One region of the Lysinibacillus sp. NPDC093210 genome, then DNA from elsewhere that is predicted to be linked to it. Evidence: riboswitches for the same ligand, from Rfam matches in the RefSeq annotation. Region 1 holds a riboswitch; each other region holds the start of a gene.

What was found. Region 1 has a riboswitch for lysine ahead of ACIP9C_RS13165 (amino acid permease). Riboswitches for the same ligand answer to the same signal wherever they lie in the genome.
Positions count from the first base shown of each region.
Region 2: it holds a riboswitch for lysine, as region 1 does, so the genes downstream of both, ACIP9C_RS14665 (transporter substrate-binding domain-containing protein) here and ACIP9C_RS13165 (amino acid permease) in region 1, are expected to answer to the same signal.
Region 3: it holds a riboswitch for lysine, as region 1 does, so the genes downstream of both, ACIP9C_RS19830 (cysteine hydrolase family protein) here and ACIP9C_RS13165 (amino acid permease) in region 1, are expected to answer to the same signal.

Region 1 is NZ_JBIVOE010000004.1:374,748-381,853, forward strand. It holds gene ACIP9C_RS13155 (sensor histidine kinase) at 1-284, opposite strand, end outside; gene ACIP9C_RS13160 (response regulator transcription factor) at 289-981, opposite strand; gene ACIP9C_RS13165 (amino acid permease) at 1,227-2,690, opposite strand; lysine riboswitch at 2,774-2,949, opposite strand; gene ACIP9C_RS13170 (CynX/NimT family MFS transporter) at 3,128-4,333, shown strand; gene ACIP9C_RS13175 (nitric oxide synthase oxygenase) at 4,374-5,420, opposite strand; tRNA gene ACIP9C_RS13180 (tRNA-Glu) at 5,641-5,712, opposite strand; tRNA gene ACIP9C_RS13185 (tRNA-Asn) at 5,714-5,790, opposite strand; tRNA gene ACIP9C_RS13190 (tRNA-Ile) at 5,803-5,876, opposite strand; tRNA gene ACIP9C_RS13195 (tRNA-Gly) at 5,881-5,954, opposite strand; tRNA gene ACIP9C_RS13200 (tRNA-Phe) at 5,964-6,036, opposite strand; tRNA gene ACIP9C_RS13205 (tRNA-Ser) at 6,049-6,141, opposite strand; tRNA gene ACIP9C_RS13210 (tRNA-Ala) at 6,157-6,232, opposite strand; tRNA gene ACIP9C_RS13215 (tRNA-Pro) at 6,245-6,321, opposite strand; tRNA gene ACIP9C_RS13220 (tRNA-Arg) at 6,345-6,421, opposite strand; tRNA gene ACIP9C_RS13225 (tRNA-Leu) at 6,436-6,524, opposite strand; tRNA gene ACIP9C_RS13230 (tRNA-Gly) at 6,530-6,604, opposite strand; tRNA gene ACIP9C_RS13235 (tRNA-Leu) at 6,654-6,735, opposite strand; tRNA gene ACIP9C_RS13240 (tRNA-Lys) at 6,744-6,816, opposite strand; tRNA gene ACIP9C_RS13245 (tRNA-Gln) at 6,834-6,908, opposite strand; tRNA gene ACIP9C_RS13250 (tRNA-His) at 6,919-6,994, opposite strand; tRNA gene ACIP9C_RS13255 (tRNA-Trp) at 7,031-7,104, opposite strand.
Region 2 is NZ_JBIVOE010000006.1:11,995-19,100, forward strand. It holds gene ACIP9C_RS14645 (toxic anion resistance protein) at 1-359, shown strand, start outside; gene ACIP9C_RS14650 (DUF6501 family protein) at 426-623, opposite strand; gene ACIP9C_RS14655 (amino acid ABC transporter ATP-binding protein) at 1,053-1,784, opposite strand; gene ACIP9C_RS14660 (amino acid ABC transporter permease) at 1,799-2,524, opposite strand; gene ACIP9C_RS14665 (transporter substrate-binding domain-containing protein) at 2,850-3,701, opposite strand; lysine riboswitch at 3,821-4,006, opposite strand; gene odhB (2-oxoglutarate dehydrogenase complex dihydrolipoyllysine-residue succinyltransferase) at 4,347-5,588, opposite strand; gene ACIP9C_RS14675 (2-oxoglutarate dehydrogenase E1 component) at 5,685-7,106, opposite strand, start outside.
Region 3 is NZ_JBIVOE010000010.1:35,024-42,129, forward strand. It holds gene ACIP9C_RS19820 (malate synthase) at 1-851, shown strand, start outside; gene ACIP9C_RS19825 (MFS transporter) at 1,829-3,037, shown strand; lysine riboswitch at 3,456-3,640, shown strand; gene ACIP9C_RS19830 (cysteine hydrolase family protein) at 3,804-4,520, shown strand; gene ACIP9C_RS19835 (APC family permease) at 4,533-5,876, shown strand; gene ACIP9C_RS19840 (3-hydroxyacyl-CoA dehydrogenase) at 6,037-6,930, opposite strand; gene ACIP9C_RS19845 (LuxR C-terminal-related transcriptional regulator) at 7,094-7,106, shown strand, end outside.

The DNA.
Region 1 (7,106 bases):
ATATTGGCAAGCATCTTTTTCATTGAACTTTCTGTTTTTCGATGTTTGGCTAATATTTTGTGCGTATCATTCAGTAATGCATTTATAGTAGTAAGCATTTGCTGTAGTTCTTGATCCGATGTAGCAACTAAAATTTTCTCGTTTGTTTGTTCGTTTTCATTCATAATAGCTTGTAGTTTTGTGTGCATGTATCTGATTGTATCGTTTTGCTCTCGTTTTCTTTTCAACTGAAAAAGAATGATTGCTAAGAGAAAAAGAATAATGGTAGATAAAAATAGTATCATACGCCTAGCCCTCTAATTTATAGCCAATTCCCCAAAGTGTTTTAATATACTGAGGGTTGGAAGGGTCATCTTCAATTTTTTCTCGCAATCTTCTAATATGCACATTAATAATATTTTCATCACCATAATATTGATCATTCCAAATGAGTTGATAGATTTGCTGTTTAGTAAATACGCGATTCCGATTTGTGATAAATAGCTTTAAAATAGCAAATTCCTTTGAAGTTAGTTTCACCTGTTGTTGTTCTTTTTCAACTGAGAAATTAACGACATCAATTACCAAGTTACCAATTGTCAATGTCCCCTTCGTTTCCTCCATCGGGCTAGAATATTGTGTGGCCCTTCGTATTGCAGCCTTCACACGCGCTGAAAATTCCAACATTGAAAATGGCTTTGCAATATAATCATCCGCTCCTAAACCAAGACCTAATGCTTTATCAACATCACTGTCTTTTGCTGACATCATAATAATAGGTATCGCTTCTTTTTCTCGAATTATTTTTAACACTTCTAATCCATCTAGTTTAGGCATCATAATATCCAAAATAACTAAATCAAACGTTTTACTTAAACAAATTTGCACTGCTTCTTCACCATTTGTAACGGATGTAACAGCAAAGCCCTCCATTGTTAAAAACTTGTCGACCATTTCTCGGATAGTTTCATCGTCTTCAACTAGTAATATACGTTTTTGCATGTTTAGGCACCTCTTTTCCATAAAGCATTATCTTTAATTACCATTTGCCATCATATTTTTATATTTTTATCCTGTATCTGTATAGCTTACCATATGTTTTTTTAAAAAATGCCTTTAAAAGTGCCAGGCACTCAAACAATTCTCAAACAATTTACCAAGCTAATCAGACTCCTGGGCCGCACGCAACGGAAATTAACGCCAAATAAATAAAAGCTGCCCTATAACTAATAGGACAGCTTTTATTTCTATTTTTCTACTTTTAAATCACACTTTTGCAGTGGAATCATTTTTGTTTTATGTTTTATTTTGTAGCCCAACCACAAGGCGATAAACAGTGGTATACCGATATATGAAACAAGGACACCATACCAGTCAATTGAATTGCCTGTGAAAGCTGTATAGTTTTGACCAATTACAACAACCATACACACTGTAAATGCAAAGAGTGGCCCGAATGGATATAGCTTTGCTTTATATGGTAGTAATTTTGGGTCTATGCCTTGGGCTTCAAAAGCTCTACGGAAGCGGTAATGACTAAAGGCAATACCAAGCCATGCAATAAAGCCGGACATCCCAGATGCGTTTAAAAGCCACATGTAGACAACGCCATCACCAAAGAAAGATGCTAAAAATGCTAAGCAACCTACTGCTAATGTCAACAGTAATGCGTAAATTGGAATTCCGCGACGGCTTAGCTTAGCGAAAATCTTAGGTGCATGTCCATCTACTGCTAATTGCCATAACATACGTGATGATGCATATAATCCAGAATTACCTGCAGATAACATCGCCGTTAAAATAATGGCATTCATTAATGAAGCAGCAAAGGCAATTCCTAAGCGGTCAAACACTAATGTGAATGGTGAAACAGCAATATCTTCAGATAATAAACGAGCATCTGTAAATGGAATTAACATCCCTATTGCTGCAATGGCTAAAATGTAAAATAAAATAATACGCCAGAAGACGGACTTAACAGCCTTCGGGATATTTTTACCAGGATCATCAGTTTCCCCAGCCGTTATCCCTAATAGCTCTGTCCCTTGGAACGAGAAGCCTGCTGCTAGAAATATTCCGAATGTAGCAAGGAAGCCACCGTGGAAGGGTCCATCACTTATAAAGAAATTCGTAAAGCCTACAGGAGCTTGCCCACCTAAAATACCAAAAATCATCAATAGGCTGACAATAATGAAGACAATAACAGTCGCAACTTTTATCATTGCAAACCAATATTCACTTTCACCATAGCTTTTTACAGATAGTAAATTGAATGTAAGTACAATGGCAATAAATATGACTGTCCATAGTGCCGAAGAGCTGTCTGGGAACCAGTACTTCATTATAAGAGAAACTGCTGCAATTTCAGCGGCTATTGTAATCGCCCAGTTATACCAGTAGTTCCAGCCAAGTGCAAAGCCAAGCGCTGGATCTACAAATTTTGTTGCATACGTACTAAATGAACCTGATGACGGCATATAAGCTGCCATTTCACCTAAGCTCGTCATTAAGAAGTACACCATAATGCCGATTAGTGCATAAGCAAGAAGTGCACCACCTGGTCCAGCCTGCGCTATAGCTCCACCACTTGCTAGAAATAGCCCAGTTCCGATAGTACCGCCTAACGAAATCATTGTTATATGGCGGCTTTTTAATTCTTTTTTCAACTCTGGTGCTTTATGACCGAGCTGATTAGTTTTTATCTCACTCACGTTAAAGCTTCCTTCCTTTTCTAAGAGGCAAAAAAATGCCATCACATGAACGTTGTGATGGCTAAGTAAATCCTCTGTTTCTTAAAAATGATAGCACAACACGTTGTCCAACGTGACAGTTCTGTTCCTTTCGGAGACAGCCCCAGCATGAGGTTTTCAAGTCCCCTCACACTTCGGCAATATTTCCTTTCAGCTAACATCTTCAATGCTTGTCATCTCCATTAGCTTACTTATAAATACCGCGACCTCTACCTCAATACAAACATGAGGCATATAATTATTAAATTTATGATGTGTCTTAGTTTAACATACGACCTAAGACATTTCAATAAAACGATTAATGTTCTGTATTTTATGAATATTCTACTATTTTTATTATTGTGTTAAAGTGTTATAGTGGTTCGAATTATAATTGTTCTATTAGGGAGGTACTTATTTTGACAACTAACGAGGAATCTACTTTTCCTAGCAGAAAGATTAACTGGAAGGGCACAACTCTCTTATTAGTCATCGGTGTAATTTTTCTTGCTTCGACATTACGTATGCCATTAACGGTGGTAGGCCCAATTATTTCCTTCATTCGTGAGGATCTCGGTATATCTAACGTACTTGCAGGCTTTCTAACAACTATTCCATTGCTTGCATTCGCGCTAGTGTCACCTATTGCCCCAGTAATAGCAAGAAAACTGGGTCTTGAATTAACTTTATTTATATCAACGATTTTATTAGCACTAGGAATTGTGCTGCGCTCACTAGGATCAACTGGATTACTCGTATTTGGTACAATGATAATAGGTGTAGCTATTTCATTTGGTAACGTCCTTATTCCAGGGCTACTTAAAATGAAATTCCCTTATCATGTTGGATTACTGATGGCATTTTTCACAATGTCCATGAACTTAACAGCTGGAATTGGCGCTGGTATTAGTTATCCCATAGCTAATGCATCTCTTGGCTGGCAAGGTGCACTTGCAATCGCTCTAGCTCTTGTCGTAGTGACTATTCTGATTTGGATTCCACAATTAAAATTTAATAAGCCTGAACCAACTGTAGCCACTACGAAAGCACGTATACCATTATGGAAATCACCAGTTACTTGGGCAGTCACTGGCGCGATGGGTTTACAATCATTATTATTTTATACAACCGCAGCTTGGATTCCTGAAATCTATATTGCACAAGGAATAGCCGCAGATCGTGCAGGTTGGATGTTTTCCATCATGCAAATTTCACAAGTACCTATGGCTTTAGCTGTACCAATTATTGCTAGTAAAATGACGTCACAGCGACCTCTCGTTTTAATGTTTACTGCATTCTATTTCATCGGCTTTACTGGCCTTGTCATGGAATGGACTAGTCTTGCTGTATTGTGGATGATATTGCTAGGCTTAGCAGGTGGCGCATCATTTTCACTTGCAATGATGTTCTTTACACTTCGTACACGTACGGCATTTGAGGCAGCAGATTTATCTGGATTTGCACAATCATTAGGCTATTTATTAGCCGCAGTAGGTCCTATTTTATTTGGTTACTTACATGATTTATTTGGCGGCTGGGATACTGCTGGCTGGCTATTTGTTGTCGTTGCGGCATTACTATTCTTCTGCTCATTTAGAGCTTCTAGAAATGAATTTATAAATTAATAAAAGGCAGCTCATTATACTATGAGCTGCCTCTTTACATTTAGTAAGGGGGTTTCTGATAAAAATAATTGGGTGTATTATATACATTGACATAAGGCTTATGAAAAATATGTGTCGTTGCAGGAGATAATGGCGGAATCAACCAAGTCCAGTTGCCTGTTAAGTCACGGCCTGCCTTCTGCTCAGCTTCTTCAAATAGCTTAAATTGCTGTGCAGCAGTATGATGATCGACTATACTTACACCATCTTCTTTAAAGGAATGGAGTACAGCAATATTTAATTCAACTAATGCACGATCACGCCAAAGCGATGCCTGCTTTGTTGTATCGAGACCAAAAATTTCAGCGATCTTCGGTAACATATCATAACGATCATGATCCGCTAAATTACGTGCCCCAATTTCTGTCCCCATATACCAGCCATTAAAAGGTGCCGCCTGAAAATCAATACCTGCCATTTGAAAGCGCATGCTTGAAATAATCGGCACCGCATACCATTTCAACGCTAGTTTCTCCACCTGTGGATGCTCAGGATGGCGAATGGCAACTTCCAATACATCTTCACGTGGAATTGTAAATAATTGCGGTTTACGATTATCCACCTGTATAACGAGTGGTAGTACATCAAATGCCGTTCCTTCACCCTGCCAACCTAGTGATTCGCATACTTTTGTAAATGGCACAGAATGTGGATCACCAACGATGCCTGCTTCTGTCTCATAGCCTGCATAACGTATGAGCTGATGATTCCAAATCTTTACTCTTCCAGATGCAAATACGGTTATCGTTGGACGGATTTTACCATCATTTGTCGCATATCGAATATGATGTAGCAACTTCTCAAATATACCTTGCTCATCTAAAACATCGCGTGCATCCTCAACATGCAGTGAGTGCCAAAATAATCTTCCGATACATTTATTACTATTACGCCAGGCTACTCGTGCGCCAAAAGTAAGTTCCTCTGTTGAAGGAATATATATTCCCTCTTGTTCAACTTGCTGTAATCTATTTGTTAGCCATTGTGCAGACTCATTTTGTTCCATTTGATAAAGTGTTAAAAAACGTTGTATCTCTTGTAGTTTCATGTCGTTTTCCTCCATCTAACCTCATATTAGATGAATAGAAATAAATTCACCACGAAAAAATCCATCAGAAAACATACATCTTTTATATATGAAATACTTTGTTCAAATTTAAACCGACAGTCGAAAATTCTTCTACCAAATTTTATAATAACTAAGTAAATAATTTGAAAAATTACAAAGAAAAAGCATGTAGCAACAATATGCTACATGCTTTACTAGATGACCCCTACGGGATTCGAACCCGTGTTACCGCCGTGAAAGGGCGGTGTCTTAACCGCTTGACCAAGGGGCCATGGCTCCGAAGGCAGGACTCGAACCTGCGACAACCTGATTAACAGTCAGGTGCTACTACCAACTGAGCTACTTCGGAATAATTTTATAATGGGCCTAAATGGACTCGAACCATCGACCTCACGCTTATCAGGCGTGCGCTCTAACCAGCTGAGCTATAGGCCCTCTTTGGAGCGGGTGATGAGAATCGAACTCACGACATCAGCTTGGAAGGCTGAGGTTTTACCATTAAACTACACCCGCAAAAAAAGATGGGTCAGGACGGAATCGAACCGCCGACACTTAGAGCTTCAATCTAATGCTCTACCAACTGAGCTACTGACCCGGAAAAACAAAATGGAGGAGGTAGAGGGATTCGAACCCCCGCGCGGTGTTACCCGCCTGTCGGTTTTCAAGACCGATCCCTTCAGCCAGACTTGGGTATACCTCCGGAAACAAATAAATATGGTGGAGCCTAGCGGGATCGAACCGCTGACCTCCTGCGTGCAAGGCAGGCGCTCTCCCAGCTGAGCTAAGGCCCCAATTTTAAAAGATGGTCGGAATGACAGGATTCGAACCTACGACCCCTTGGTCCCAAACCAAGTGCTCTACCAAGCTGAGCTACATTCCGTTACTGTCTATCTTATCTTTTTATGGCGCGCCCGGCAGGAGTCGAACCCACAACCTTCTGATCCGTAGTCAGACGCTCTATCCAATTGAGCTACGGGCGCTTAATATTAAAAAATGGTGCCGAGGGCCGGAATCGAACCGGCACGGTAGTCACCTACCGCAGGATTTTAAGTCCTGTGCGTCTGCCAGTTCCGCCACCCCGGCACATTTGGAGCGGAAGACGAGGTTCGAACTCGCGACCCCCACCTTGGCAAGGTGGTGTTCTACCACTGAACTACTTCCGCATGTGCATAAGATTATTTATCCTGGCAATTATGTAATTAAAATAAATGATGCGGGTGAAGGGAGTCGAACCCCCACGCCTTGCGGCGCTAGATCCTAAGTCTAGTGCGTCTGCCAATTCCGCCACACCCGCAAATATGATGAGCCATGAAGGACTCGAACCTTCGACCCTCTGATTAAAAGTCAGATGCTCTACCAACTGAGCTAATGGCTCATATTATGAATAAAAAATGGCTGGGGTACCTGGATTCGAACCAGGGCATGACGGAATCAAAATCCGTTGCCTTACCGCTTGGCTATACCCCAATAGTTTATATGGGGCGACTGATGGGAATCGAACCCACGAATGTCGGAACCACAATCCGATGCGTTAACCACTTCGCCACAACCGCCATATTAAATATAACAGTAGCTTAACCTAAAAAAATTGGCAGGGGCAGTAGGAATCGAACCCACACCAAAGGTTTTGGAGACCTCTATTCTACCGTTGAACTATGCCCCTAT
Region 2 (7,106 bases), on a different contig from region 1:
AGGTTGCATTGCAAACAGCACCTCAAATACGCATGATTCAACAAGCAAATCAAACACTTGCTGAGAAAATCGAGTTTTCAATTGTCACACTTATTCCTCTTTGGAAAAATCAGTTAGCTATGATGCTTTCGATGAATATGGATCATCATTATGCACAGCTAGAAGAACGACTAGCACGCACAAATGAACGATTTACAAGCTCATCTTTTGAACAACAGGTATCGAAATTTAAAGAAACACAACATGAGCTTAAAATGGCCATTCAAGATGTTTTTGCTTTACATACAGCTACCGAAAAGGAAAAACAACATCTGCAACAGGATGTAGCTGGCATGAAACAATCAAAAACGATGGAATAATATTATGGGGCGCTAAATTATATAAAGGGGTGTCTCAGCAATTATGTGAGACACCCCTTTATATAATTATGCAAAATACTCTTTATAGTAACCACCAATATTACCAGTGTTGTCAATAATGAAAACGAACTCTTCTGTTTCATTTTTCACTTCATATTCTTTCCCAACTGTTAATACGTTTGATACTAAATATTTTGATGCGTTCGTATGTTTGCAAGTAACTGTACGAAGTGTTGGTGCATCTTTCCATTTTAAATGTAACATAAATTCTCTACCTCTCTTTACTAGCCATTAGCTAACATCTATTGTTTATTTTATACGATTTTGGCTCTTTTGTGGAGAAAAAACTATAGAAGTCTATATTTTGTCCTTAATAACGAATTGTTTGCTTATTTCATACTATAAAATTTATACTCGAGGTGTTGTTATGAGTTTCGGTGGAGTTCCACAATGGTTTTTTATCATCGCTGTCGCATTTGCCATTTGCTTCATTTTATATGCTGAATGGAATTCTAGAAAATAAGTATAAAGTCTACCGCTTTTGATTTCTGCTGAGGGCAGGCCCTGTCGCGGGCACATAAGCCGCAGCCCTCGCTTGCGCGCGTTCCAGCAGGAGTCACCGCCCTCCACTACAATCCATGTAGACAACGGTAGTTAACATGAATAAAGACAGAATACAAACGAACGCAGAAATTACTTCAGCGTTCGTTTTAAAAACTCTTTTGTACGTTCGTGTTCAGGGTCTACTAGCACCTTTGAAGGAGGCCCCTCCTCAACAATTACACCTTTATCCATAAACACAACACGATCTGCAACTTCCTTTGCAAACTCCATTTCATGTGTAACAATCAGCATCGTATTTCCGGCATCTGCTAACTCACGCATTACTTTCAAAACTTCCCCAACCATTTCTGGATCTAGCGCGGATGTTGGCTCATCGAAAAGCATTACATCTGGGTTCATAGATAATGCACGAGCAATGGCCACACGTTGCTTTTGACCACCAGAAAGTTGACGAGGTTTTGCATTCACATATTGATCCATCCCGACGATTTTAAGATACTTTAAAGCTGTTTTTTCAGCTTCTTCTTTGGAACGCTTTAACACTTTTACTTGTCCAACTGTACAATTTTTAAGCACATTGTGATTGTTAAACAAATTAAACTGTTGGAAAACCATTCCTAAATGAGTACGATAAGCTTGAATGTTATGCTTTGCGTGTAAAATATTTTCCCCTTTATAAATAATTTCCCCACCATTTGGTGTTTCAAGTAAATTAATGCAACGAAGGAGTGTTGATTTGCCGGATCCTGATGAACCGATTAGACATACAACCTCTCCCTTTTCTACTTTAAAATTCACATCTTTTAATACTTGGTTACGACCAAATGATTTACTTAAATGTTCTATTTGAATGATTGCCATTTGTTCGTTCCCCCCTAGTCAATTTCTTTCAGTTCTTTTTGATAAGCATCCGGACCGTCAAGACGTTTTTCTACATATAGTAAAATTCTCGAAGCCGTAAATGTCATAATGAAGTAAAGCACACATGCTACAAAGAAAGATTCGAAATAACGGAAGTTATTACCCGAAATCGATTTTGTTTGGAAGAATAATTCCGTTACACCAATTACACTTAAAACGGCCGTATCTTTAATATTCATAATTAATTGGTTTCCTGTTGCTGGTAAGATGTTGCGTGCAACTTGCGGTAATACAACATGCATCATAATTTGCACATGCCCCATGCCAATCGCAGAAGCAGCCTCGTATTGACCTTTATCGATAGAGACAATCCCACCACGTACGATTTCAGCCATATAAGCACCAGTATTCAGTGAAACGACTAAAATACCCGCAGTAATGAAGTGCATATCGATGCCAAAAGCAATATCTAGTCCGTAAAATACTACCATTGCCTGTACAATCATTGGTGTACCACGGAAAAATTCAACATAGCATGTCAGTATAAAATTAATACATTTTAATAAAAAACGTTTTATACTTTTTTTACGAACTGGAATGGTATGCATAATCCCAATAAAAAATCCGATGAATGCACCAATAATTGTACTGATTGTTGAAATGAGTAACGTATAATACGCACCTCGTAAAAACATTTGCCAGTTGTTTTCTATAATAGAAATGATCCATTCTAAACTCATGATGTTCCTCCTAACAACGTGTTGTTGCATTATATCAATTATGCCTTTAGTGAAATCATCTCTTCATTTGAATTAATTTGCTTTATTCAAAATATGTGACACACTTCTTAGACATGACTTTATTCAGCATGACTTCCTCTCTGAACAAACTAAATGTGATAAAGGTTGTCCCAGTCGCTTTTAGCAAAATGTCACGACTTTAATTTAGTAAAAATCAACTTCTCTTTTCATATGTTGTAGGTGATTTTTCACTTGGTAAGAACAGCATACTTGAAACTGCCAGTATGCTGTTTTTTCGTGAAGGACAACCCTATCTCTTTTTGCATTACTGAGCTGCAGGTTGTTGAAGAATAGCTTCTTCCATAATTTTTTGGCGATCATCTTCTGAAATACCTTTTAAAATTTCATTGATTTTATCTAGACTAGCATCACCTTTACGTAAACCAACTGCAATTGAAGTATTTGAAATATCTGTATCAAATCCTTCTTCAAAAGAAACAAATGTGAATTTGTCATTAGCTGCTGCTGCCGAAATACCTTCTGGACGTTCAGCTACATAGCCATCAATTTTGCCAGCTTCTAGCGCTACACGCATTGCAGAGAAGTTTTCCATTGCTGTTTGCTTTTCTACACCTTTAATTTGATCGATAACATTATAGTTAGATGTATTTAGCTGAGATGTAACTTTTGCACCTGAGAAATCTTGAATTGATTTTGCATTTTCATACTTGCTACCTTTTTTAATAACCATTACAAAATCAGAAGTATAGTAGTTTTCAGTAAAATCAATTGTTTGTTTACGTTCTTCTGTTGGAGACATCCCTGCTACAATCGCATCGATTTTTTTTGACTGAAGCGCAGGTACTAAACCATCCCACTCCATTTTTACAACTACTAATTTTTTACCTAAACCTTCAGCGATTTTTTTCGCCATTTGTACATCATAACCGCCTGCATACTCTGCATTATCAGCAATTTTTACAGCTCCATTTGCATCATCTTGCTGAGTCCAGTTAAATGGTGGATAACCTGCTTCCATCCCAATGCGGAATTCCCCACCAGTTTCTTCCTTTGAACCATCACCTGTTGTCTTTTCATCCTTGTCACCAGTACCGCAAGCCGCTAACACGATTGCTGTCATTGCCGCTAACATAAATAACAACCATTTTCTTTTCATCTAAAACTCCCCTTTTCTGTAAAAAAAATAAAGCAACTGTACAAAAAAAGACCTAAGTTTTGAACTTAGGTCTTACCTTTTATTGACAGTTGCCCAAATCCTCACTATAATTTCCATGTTTCCGAGATAGCACAACCTAGTAAACTGGAATTAAATTTACTAGGACAGTCCTGCACTTATTCACTGCAGACCCAGCATAAAAGTACGAGCTCCTTTTATACTTCGGCGATATTTCCTTCTCCATTACGTCTTCGCTTGCTTATACTCAGCAATGGACTAATAAATACCGCGCCTCTACCTCACAAAAAACAAAAGTGAGGTTTGTTTATTTAATTGTTATATAGATATTACTATAAAGCTAGCATATTCGTCAAGATAGTTTTATCATTTTTCTGACTAATAACAAAATTAGCCTGTAATCCTTTTTAAATCCATAAATTAAGTAGAATAACATTAAATATGTTTGCCATCATTTCACAAATTTTTATTATAAAAATCAAGATTTATAAACCATAAGAATCGATTTTTCAGTCAAACAAAGGTCATTTAGACCATCCAGCACCATTATAGCGGAAAACAATTTAATATGAAAAAAACCCTGCAAAACAGTTAAGTTTGCAGGGTTTAAACACTTAAATTATCGAATTAAGAATTTAATAATAAATCTTCTGGATTTTCAAGTAACTCTTTAACAGTTTTAAGGAAGCCTACAGAATCTTTACCATCGATAATACGGTGGTCGTAAGATAATGCTAAGTACATCATAGGACGAATTTCAACTTCGCCATTTACTTCAACTGGGCGTTTTTTAATTGAGTGCATTCCTAAAATAGCAGCTTGTGTACCGTTCATAATAGGTGTTGACATTAATGAACCGAATACACCGCCATTTGTAATTGTGAATGAACCACCTTGTAGATCAGCTAAACCTAATTTTTTATCGCGTGCTTTTTTAGCTAAGTCTGCAATCGAATCTTCAATTTCAGCAAAGTTTTTGCGGTCAGCATCTCGTACAACTGGTACTACTAAACCTTCTTCAGTTGATACAGCTACACCAATATCAAAGAAGTTGTTTAAGTGAATTTCATCGCCAACGATTTGAGCATTCACATAAGGGTATTTTTTAAGTGCAGCTACAACTGCTTTTGTGAAGAATGACATGAAACCAAGTTTAGAGCCAGTAGACTCAAAGAATTGATCTTTTTTACGAGAACGTAATGCCATAACGTTTGTCATATCTACTTCATTGAAAGTTGTAAGCATAGCAGTCGATTGCTTTACTTCTAATAAACGTTTAGCAATTGTTTGACGGCGACGGCTCATTTTTTCAACTGTAACACGTGACTCGTCAACAGCTACTACTGCTTTTGGTGCTGCTGGTGTTGCTTGAGGTGCTGCTACAGGTGCTGTACCGTGAGCTGCAACGTCTTGTACACGTACGCGACCTTGTGGATCAACTGGAGATACAGCTGCAAGATCAATACCTTTTTCACGAGCAAGTTTACGTGCAGCAGGAGATGCAATTACACGCTCGCCTGAAGTTTCCTCTACAACAGGTGCTGCTGGTGTTGGAGCTGCTACCGCTTGAGGAGCCGCTGGTGTTGGAGCTTCCGCAACTGGTGCTGCTGCTGCTGGTGCAGGTGCCGCCCCTTCGCCCGCTTCTACAACAGCGATTACTTGACCTACAAGAACAGTATCGCCTTCTTCAGCTAAAATTTGTGTTAACACCCCAGCTTCTTCAGAAATGATTTCAGCATTTACTTTATCTGTTTCAAGCTCAACGATGAATTCGCCTTTTTCTACGCGGTCTCCCACTTTTTTAACCCACTGTGCAATACTACCTTCTGTAATCGATTCTGCTAATTCAGGGACTTTAATTTCAGCCACTTTCATTTCCTCCTTTGATTAATGTGCATGCGTATCATGCACATAAAGGGCTACCGCCTTAGGCATGTAGCCCAGCTTCCAGTAATAATGATATATTTAGTTTACTTTTACCGTTTCAGCAACTGCTTCTTCAATTAGAGCTGATTGAGCTGCTTTATGAGAATCCGCATCACCTTCAGAAGTTGAGCTCATTGCAGGACGACCTACATAACGAAGCTTTTTACCTTCAGATAATTCATGTAATGTTTCCAATGCGTAATTCCAAGTACCTTGGTTTTTAGGTTCTTCTTGTACCCATACGATTTCTTTAGCGTTAGGATACTTAGCAATAATATCAGCAACTTGCGCTGTTGGGAATGGGTAAAGTTGCTCTACACGAACAATGTGTAAGTGATCGAAGCCTTCTCCATCTTTCACGCGGTCTGCTAAGTCTATCATTACTTTACCAGTACCTAATACAATTCGTTCAACAGATTTAGTTTTTGAGCCTAAACCTGGTTGCTCGATTACTTCTTGGAATGAGCCATTTGCTAATTGTTCAGCATTTGCTGCAGCTAATGGATGACGAAGTAAAGATTTTGGTGATACAACAACTAACGGACGCACACCTTCTGTTTCCAACATTGCTGCTTGACGACGTAATAAGTGGTAGTAGTTCCCTGCATTCGAGCAGTTTGCAACAAACCAGTTATTTTCAGCAGACATTTGTAAATAGCGTTCCATACGGCTTGAAGAGTGTTCAGGACCTTGCCCTTCATAACCGTGAGGTAAAAGAATGACGAAGCCAGATTTTTGACCCCACTTAGAGCGTGCCCCTGAAATGAAGTTATCAAACATCACTTGCGCCATGTTCGCGAAATCACCAAACTGCGCTTCCCATACTGAAAGTACGTTGCCTTTTTCTAAATTGTAACCATATTCAAAGCCAACAACCCCAGCTTCTGTTAATGGTGAGTTGTGTACTGTAAATGAAGCGCTTGCACCAGAAATATGGTGTAGTGGTGTAAATACGTTACCATTATTTTTGTCATGTAACACTAAATGACGTTGTGAGAATGTACCACGTTGAGCATCTTGACCAGTAAATCGTACTGGCGTACCATCTTGAATAATTGTTGCGTATGCTAATGTTTCGGCATGACCCCAATCAATTTTTGCAGATGCAAATGCATCACGACGTTTTTCTAAAATTTTGCCTAATTTCTTTTGTGGCTCGAAGTTTTGTTCAAATACTAACAGTTCTTCGTTAATCGTTTGTAAACGTTCAGCACCTACTGCTGTATCAACTTGTGGGAAATTAATTTTCAATTCTTCTGGCATTTCTAAATGTTTATGTTCATCTTTTTCTGCCATTTCTTTTACGTGATCGTAAGCAACCTGCATTTCAGCATAAATAGCTGAATCAAGTGCAGCAACTTCATCAGCCGTAACTAAACCTTCTGCTACTAATTGCGCACCGTATAATGCACGAATTGTCTCATGTTTCGCAACAAGTTTGTATGTTTCTGGATTTGTTAC
Region 3 (7,106 bases), on a different contig from region 1:
ATCTAATCAATAAAAAAGTTACACATAAGCGTTTTGGCATGGGTAGTATAGTTAAACATAATGAGTCTATTATTGAAATACATTTTGCCTCGGAAAATAAAATGTTTGTTTTCCCTGATGTATTTGGAAAGTACCTAAAACTACATGATAAAAGTGATGCTCATTTAATTGAAAAAATAATACAAAAAAAGGAAATAGAACGAAAGGAGGAAGAATGGAAGAAGGAAGAAGAAAAAAAACTACAACGAAAAAACCAGAAACTTCGATTAGAACACGAAAAACTTATGAAACATCATAAACTCCATCCTGAATCACAAATGGTATTTAGGTGTGACATAGAAGAACAAAATAGTTCTGTTTCAGAGTGGAAGGTTTTTTCAGGCGCAATAAAAAGTGGTAATAACAAAGGGAAGCCAAACAAACCTATTCGCATGCACCAAAATAGTGCTGTCCTGTTAACAGCATTAGATTCCGGCATGCCTGAAAAAGACAGACGTATATTAGGTGTCTATATGGTGAATGAAGATTATATCGGTAAGCTGTGTGAAGATGGAAATATTCCTGCCCATTCAAAATACAGACTCCAACTTACAGAACAGGAATCGAATCAGCTACTTTTGTGGAAATATTATACAGATAAAAAATCCCCTGACAAAATGACATGGAATACAGGCAAATACCGTTATTTTGATAATTTATGGATGGCTCAAATTTTACTTGATATAGTTTCGTTGAAGAGTGAACCAACAGAAAAAGAGCTAGCACAACGATTTTTTAAACATTTTTGTAAAATGAATCAAATAACAGATCACGATTTACCAAAGCCTAATGGCGCATTAATGCGTATTTAGACTTTAGCCCAAAGATAAAAATGACAGGACACTGACATATTCTCCTATCTAATACTAATGCCGAACAGTGCCTGGCTCTGTTTGCTAATCAACGTGGGAGTTCATATAATTATTTATCAAGAACGAATTCTTATTAATGGGATTCGTTCTTTTTGTATTAAAAAATGAATAAAGATATTTTTTGTTGAATTTATTGAGCTAACGAAATGGGACTTTAATAGAATAAGCAAAAACCGAATATGATGAAGAAAATTGGCTCGATTCCACTAATTTGGAGTCGAGCCTATAAAACTAAACCCAACAACACCCCTGTGTTGCCGCATACACTTCGCACATTGTGAAGCGCTAGAATTAGCTGACCAACGCCTAACATTTAATTTTAAAAAAGACAACTAACCTTGCGTTTGTTGCCTTTTAATATGGAGTTTATCTTCGTGAGTACAAGTAAACCGCCCGATTACCCGATTAATGAATGAAGTATTTTTGGTTGAGTGGAGCAATTTCCATATATAAGTAAAATTCGTTGGAAGTATTGATAAAACAATCTCCGCATATCTTGACTAGTGTTTTTTTGAGAGCAACTATTGAAATTTATTTTATGAGTTGAAAGCATTACTAGAACGGGCTTAATTAATTTATTACCAAAATTTTCTTGTATAAAAATATAAATAATTTTGCTAAGATATCTTTTGAAATAATTTACCTTTAATACGGTCCAGAGAGGCTGAAAAGGGCTATATGATACTTTAAGCTATTATGTTAGTAATATCTTTGTTTATTCATGCCCTTTTGTCTGTTCTGACGGAAGGGCATTTATTTTGCATTTTAGCTGTGATTACACAACTAACGTACCTCTTTTAAAGGAAGTCCAGTGAGGCTTAAAAGGAGAATGGAAACGTTATATTTATATAGATACATCCATTCATTCGTAAATAAAAGAGATTTATTTCATCTAGAACATACTGGAGGAGAGTAGAATGGATTATCGAAAAAAAACCGTGGTCGCATCGGTAGCTGGTTTAACATTAGAAGGCATGGACATCATGTTTATCTCTTTTGCGATGACAATGATTATTGCAGAATTTAACATTGATTTAGCAACTGGAGGACTTATTTCTTCTATAACGAATGTAGGGATGCTATTAGGAGGAATTGTTTTCGGAGTTTTAGCAGATAAGTATGGAAGGGTAAAAGTCTTTACCTATACCGTCATCTTGTTTGCAATTGGGACGGCTTTAACAGGATTAGCCACTAGCATTGAACAAGTGTACCTATTTAGATTTATCGCAGGAATAGGTGCCGGAGGAGAATATGGTATTGGTATGGCACTTGTTGCAGAAGCTTGGCCGAAAAATAAACAAGGGCGTGCATCTTCATATGTCAGTGTAGGTGCTCAATATGGTGTTATTTTAGCAGCATTACTAAGTGCCATCATTCTTCCTACATTAGGATGGAGAGCATTATTCTTTGTTGGTGTAATACCTGTTATCTTTGCCTTTATCGTAAGGAAAAATTTAGATGAATCACCTGAGTGGCTCGCTGCTCAGAAAAATAAAAAGGCTAGTAAGAAAGATGAAAAGGGTAAGCTGGTACAATTGTTTGAAACGCCTCGAACAGCGATTACAACAATCTCTTTAATCATAATGGCAACTGTTCAAATTGCGGGTTATAACGGATTAATGATTTGGTTACCATCAATGTTGCAACAGTCCCAAGGTTTATCTGTTTCAAGCTCTGCCATCTGGACAATTAGTACAGCCGTTGGCATGATTATTGGTATGTTAACCTTTGGACTATTCCTAGATCGTTTTGGCGCAAAGCGTGCCTTTGGCGTCTTCCTTATTGCCTCAGCATGTGCTGTGTTTGCATACTCTTATGCTACGGGTAGCGTTGGTGTCCTAATAGGTGGTGCAATTGTCGGATTCTTTTCAAATGGTATGTTTGCCGGATATGGAGCGTTGATTGGCAGTCTATATCCCGTTCAAATTCGAAGTACGGCAACAAATACAATTTTTAACTTTGGTCGAGCTATAGGTGGTTTTTCACCAATCCTTGTCGGCTATATTCTACAAAGTTATGATATGAAAGTTGCGATGCTCTACTTAGCAGGTTTATATTGTATATCCTTTATTGTCATGCTAATGCTTAAAAAAGATAATAGAGGAAATGTAAGCGAAACTATTTAAACAACGTAAGTTTATTTATCCACCATTTGAAATGCATTAGCGTTTTAATTGGTGGTTTTTTTATATTCAGAGATTACTACATTCCTGAGGAAGCAATCTGTTCTCACTGGCTAAGTCCGATGCTTTATAAACAAGGAATTGCTTCGAAGTTTCTCATGTCATGCTGAAAGAAGAAGTACCAACTTTATAAATTATATTGTAAATCGAATTATTAGAATGTGGATAATTAAGCTATTATACAATTTGTGGTATATTATTATATTTATTGCAAATAATTATTGTATAAAAGTATTTATTATGTTATTTTTTTGAAGAAGTGTGCTGCAAATCTTATAAAATATAGTAAATTTAAAGTTGACATAGAAAAAACGCAATAATATAATTATTTCAAACAATTAAATAAACCTCACTTTTTCGATAGTGAGGTAGAGGCGCGACAATTAACAGTACCTAATGGAGTCCGAGAAGATGAAGATGTTAGGTAGAAGGAAGTGTCGCCGAAGTATGTGATGAGTTCTCGCCATCATATGCTGGGTCTGTAACGAATAGTTACAGGACTGTCTTCGTAAACATACTTGTTTATGAAGTTGTGCTATCTCTGTTTAGACAAACAGTGGGAATTTTAAATGGTCGATTCATTTTTAGTTTCTAGCTTTAAAAATGAGTAGGTCATTTTTGTGTTAGACAGATTCTTTTGCACAAAGGAGTCTGTTTTTTTTTATTTGTCTAAACAATTTGGAATTAGAGGTATTTTGGAGGAATTATTATGGATAATACATCAACATTATATTATGAATTTTTACCGACTGACGGTCAAAAAATAAACGTGGACCCTGATAAAACAGCATTACTAATCGTAGACATGCAACACCAGTTTATTAGCCGAGACGGTTTAGACGCGCAGGTTGCAAAAGAAAAGGGAATGTTTGAACAGTGGGAATACTTCTTTAATCGTATCGACAATTTAACGATTCCGAACAATAGAAAGCTTTTAGATTTTTTCCGTACTAATAAATTAGAAGTAACATTTGGTCGCATTGCTTGCCATCATAAAGATGGACGAGACCGTTCTCCTGTACAACGCCGTCCAGGATGGAACAATATTTTATTGCCAATCGGTGATCCAGGAGCGGAGATGGTGGATGAATTAAAGCCTCTTGATGACGAGATTGTTGTAAATAAAACGACAGATAGCGTATTAAGTGGAACGAATTATGAATTTTTACTGCGCAATATGGGCATTGAAACAGTAGTTTGTACAGGGGTTGTAACTGACCAATGTGTTGCTTCAACAGTTCGAAGCTTAGCTGACGCAGGATTTGAAGTTATTTTAGTTGAAGATGCATGTGCAGCTGCAACGCAACAGCTTCATGATGCTGAAATAATGATTATGAATCAAATTTATTGCCAAGTAATGAGCACAGATGAAGTAATTGATTTAGTAACGGAAGAATTATCAAAACGTAACCCAGTGAATGTGTGAGAGGAATAGACTATGAGTCAAACACCCAATGATCATACACCACAGTTAAAGCGTGTTTTAACATTAAAAGATTTAGTCATTTACGGCATTGCTTTTATGACACCGATTGCGCCAGCTTATATTTATGGCTTTGCAGCAGAGTCTACAGGTGGGATGTTGCCATTAGCCTATTTGATTGCAATGGTTGCAATGATGTTTTCTGCCTATAGTTACGGTCGAATGGCTGCTGTTTTTCCAAATGGAGGGTCAACTTATACATATACGCAACGTGCCATCAATCCACATTTAGGATTTTTTGCTGGGTGGGCGATGTTTATGGATTATGTTTTAGTGCCACTCATTGTATTTATGGTAGGTGCTTCATATGCGAATGCATTAATACCATCTGTTCCGTATTGGGTATGGGTGTTACTAATTGCAGGTATTATAACTACTGTAAATATTTTAGGAATTGGTATCGCAGCAAAAACAAATCAAATCCTCGTTATTTTTATGGGAGTTGTAGTCGTTATTTTTGTGATTTTTTGTGTGAAGTCAGTTGTCGGTGGGGAAAGTGGTACGTCGCTCTTTACTGTTTTGCCGTTCTTCAACGATGAAAAATTCGTTATGTCAGCAATTATTTCTGGTGCAGCAATGGCTTGCTTCTCGTTTTTAGGGTTCGATTCGATTACAACTCTTTCTGAAGAGGCAGTCAATCCAAAAGATGATATTTGGAAGGCAGCTATTTTAGCTTGTTTAATCGGAGGACTTATTTTTATTGGACAAGCTTATGTAGCTCAGCTCGTTTGGCCGGATGTTACAAACTTTAGCTCAGCTGATACGGCATTATTTGATATAGCGGAAAAAGCAGGAGGTGCAGTTCTTGCAACGCTTTATACGGTTGCGATTATTGTATCGACAGTGACAGCTGGTTTAACAGGGCAAGCAAGTGCATCTCGATTAATGTTTAGTATGGGACGTGATGAGGTACTTTCGAAAAAGTTTTTCACACATTTACATCCAAAATATCAAACGCCGATATACAATATTTTATTGATGTGTGCAATTAGTGTTTTAGGAGCGCTGTTTTTATCAGCAAATTTCGTAGCAGAGTTAATGAACTTTGGAGGCCTGACAGGATTTATGTTTGTTAACTTGTCAGTAATCGTATATTACTTCTTCCGTAAAAAAGAAAAGAAAATAATTCGATACTTATTAATTCCAGGGTTAGGGTTCGGAATTTGTTTCTACTTATTCATTAATTTATCACCCATGACATTGAAGATAGGCTTTTTGTGGCTTGCAATCGGTTTTATCTATGCTTTCATTACGACGAAAGGTTTCAAAAAGAAACCACCAACTTTTTCGGAATTATAAAATACCGAAAAGCTTTCAGTCAATAGCATACCTCGGTTAGCGAGAGTTGTGACTTACAGTGTGCCCGCGGAAAGCACTGCCGTAGCGGACATCAACGGTGATGCAAAAAAAGTGTTAGATTGATGTAGTCAATCTAACACTTTTTCTCTTTTGCCCCAAATTAATTTTTTTTGAGAAAGTCTTTATCTAAATAGGCTGGATTAGGATATTTATAAAAACCTTCCCCTGAAGACACACCCATTTTCCCTAAATCGATATATTCTGCTTTAATTTTTTCTGCTATGATTTTGGCAATTGGATCAATATCTGCCTTCATCACATTTAAGTTATATGGTGTTTCCATGCCAACTATATCTAGAAACCCGAAAGGACCTAATGGTGAACCAGTTGAAATCATCCAGTTTTTATCAATTGTATGTGGGTCTGCAATTTCATTTGCCCAAAGCCCCATACCAGCACTTAAAAAGGGGACAGACAGTGTATTTAAAATATAGCCTGGTTGTTCCTTCTTTAAATGGAATGGAATCATGCCGATAGTACGTGCAAATTCAACTACTTGTTCAGTGTACTGTGGATCAGTTCCTTCATGACCCATCACTTCGGCTGTATTGTTTTTCCAAATTGTATTTGCAAAGTGTAATGCTAAAAACTTCTCAGGTCGTCCTGTAAATTGTGCAAATTGACTAGGTAACAGAGTGGAAGAATTAGATGCAAAAACCGTTTTTGCTGGTGCTACTTTCGCTAGTTGCTCATAAAATGATTGTTTAATTTCAATACGCTCCGGTACTGCTTCGATAACTAAATCTACCTCAGATACTGCCTGCGCTAAATCTGTGAAAAACGATAAGCCTTCTAACGCTTTAGCTGCACGTGCAGTATCATTAAAATAATCTCCGTATGTGTTTGATAACGATTCTATGCGCTGTTGCGCTGTAGTAATGGCATTATCATTAATGTCATATACATTTACTTCATATCCAAAAAACGCAGTTTGAAAAGCAATTTGACTTCCTAATACTCCGCTACCTGCGACTAATATTTTTTTAAACTCCATATTTAGTACCTCATTTCTTGATTAGAATACCCTTATATAAATAGTTGAACTAAATAACAAAATTAAGTTGTTACTTTTAGAGTGTAAATGATAGAGTAAATGCAAAGATACCTGTAATTGGGGGTATATTCATTCAAAACAAACATGTAAATGTAGGTGTACTATGACTAAAATAA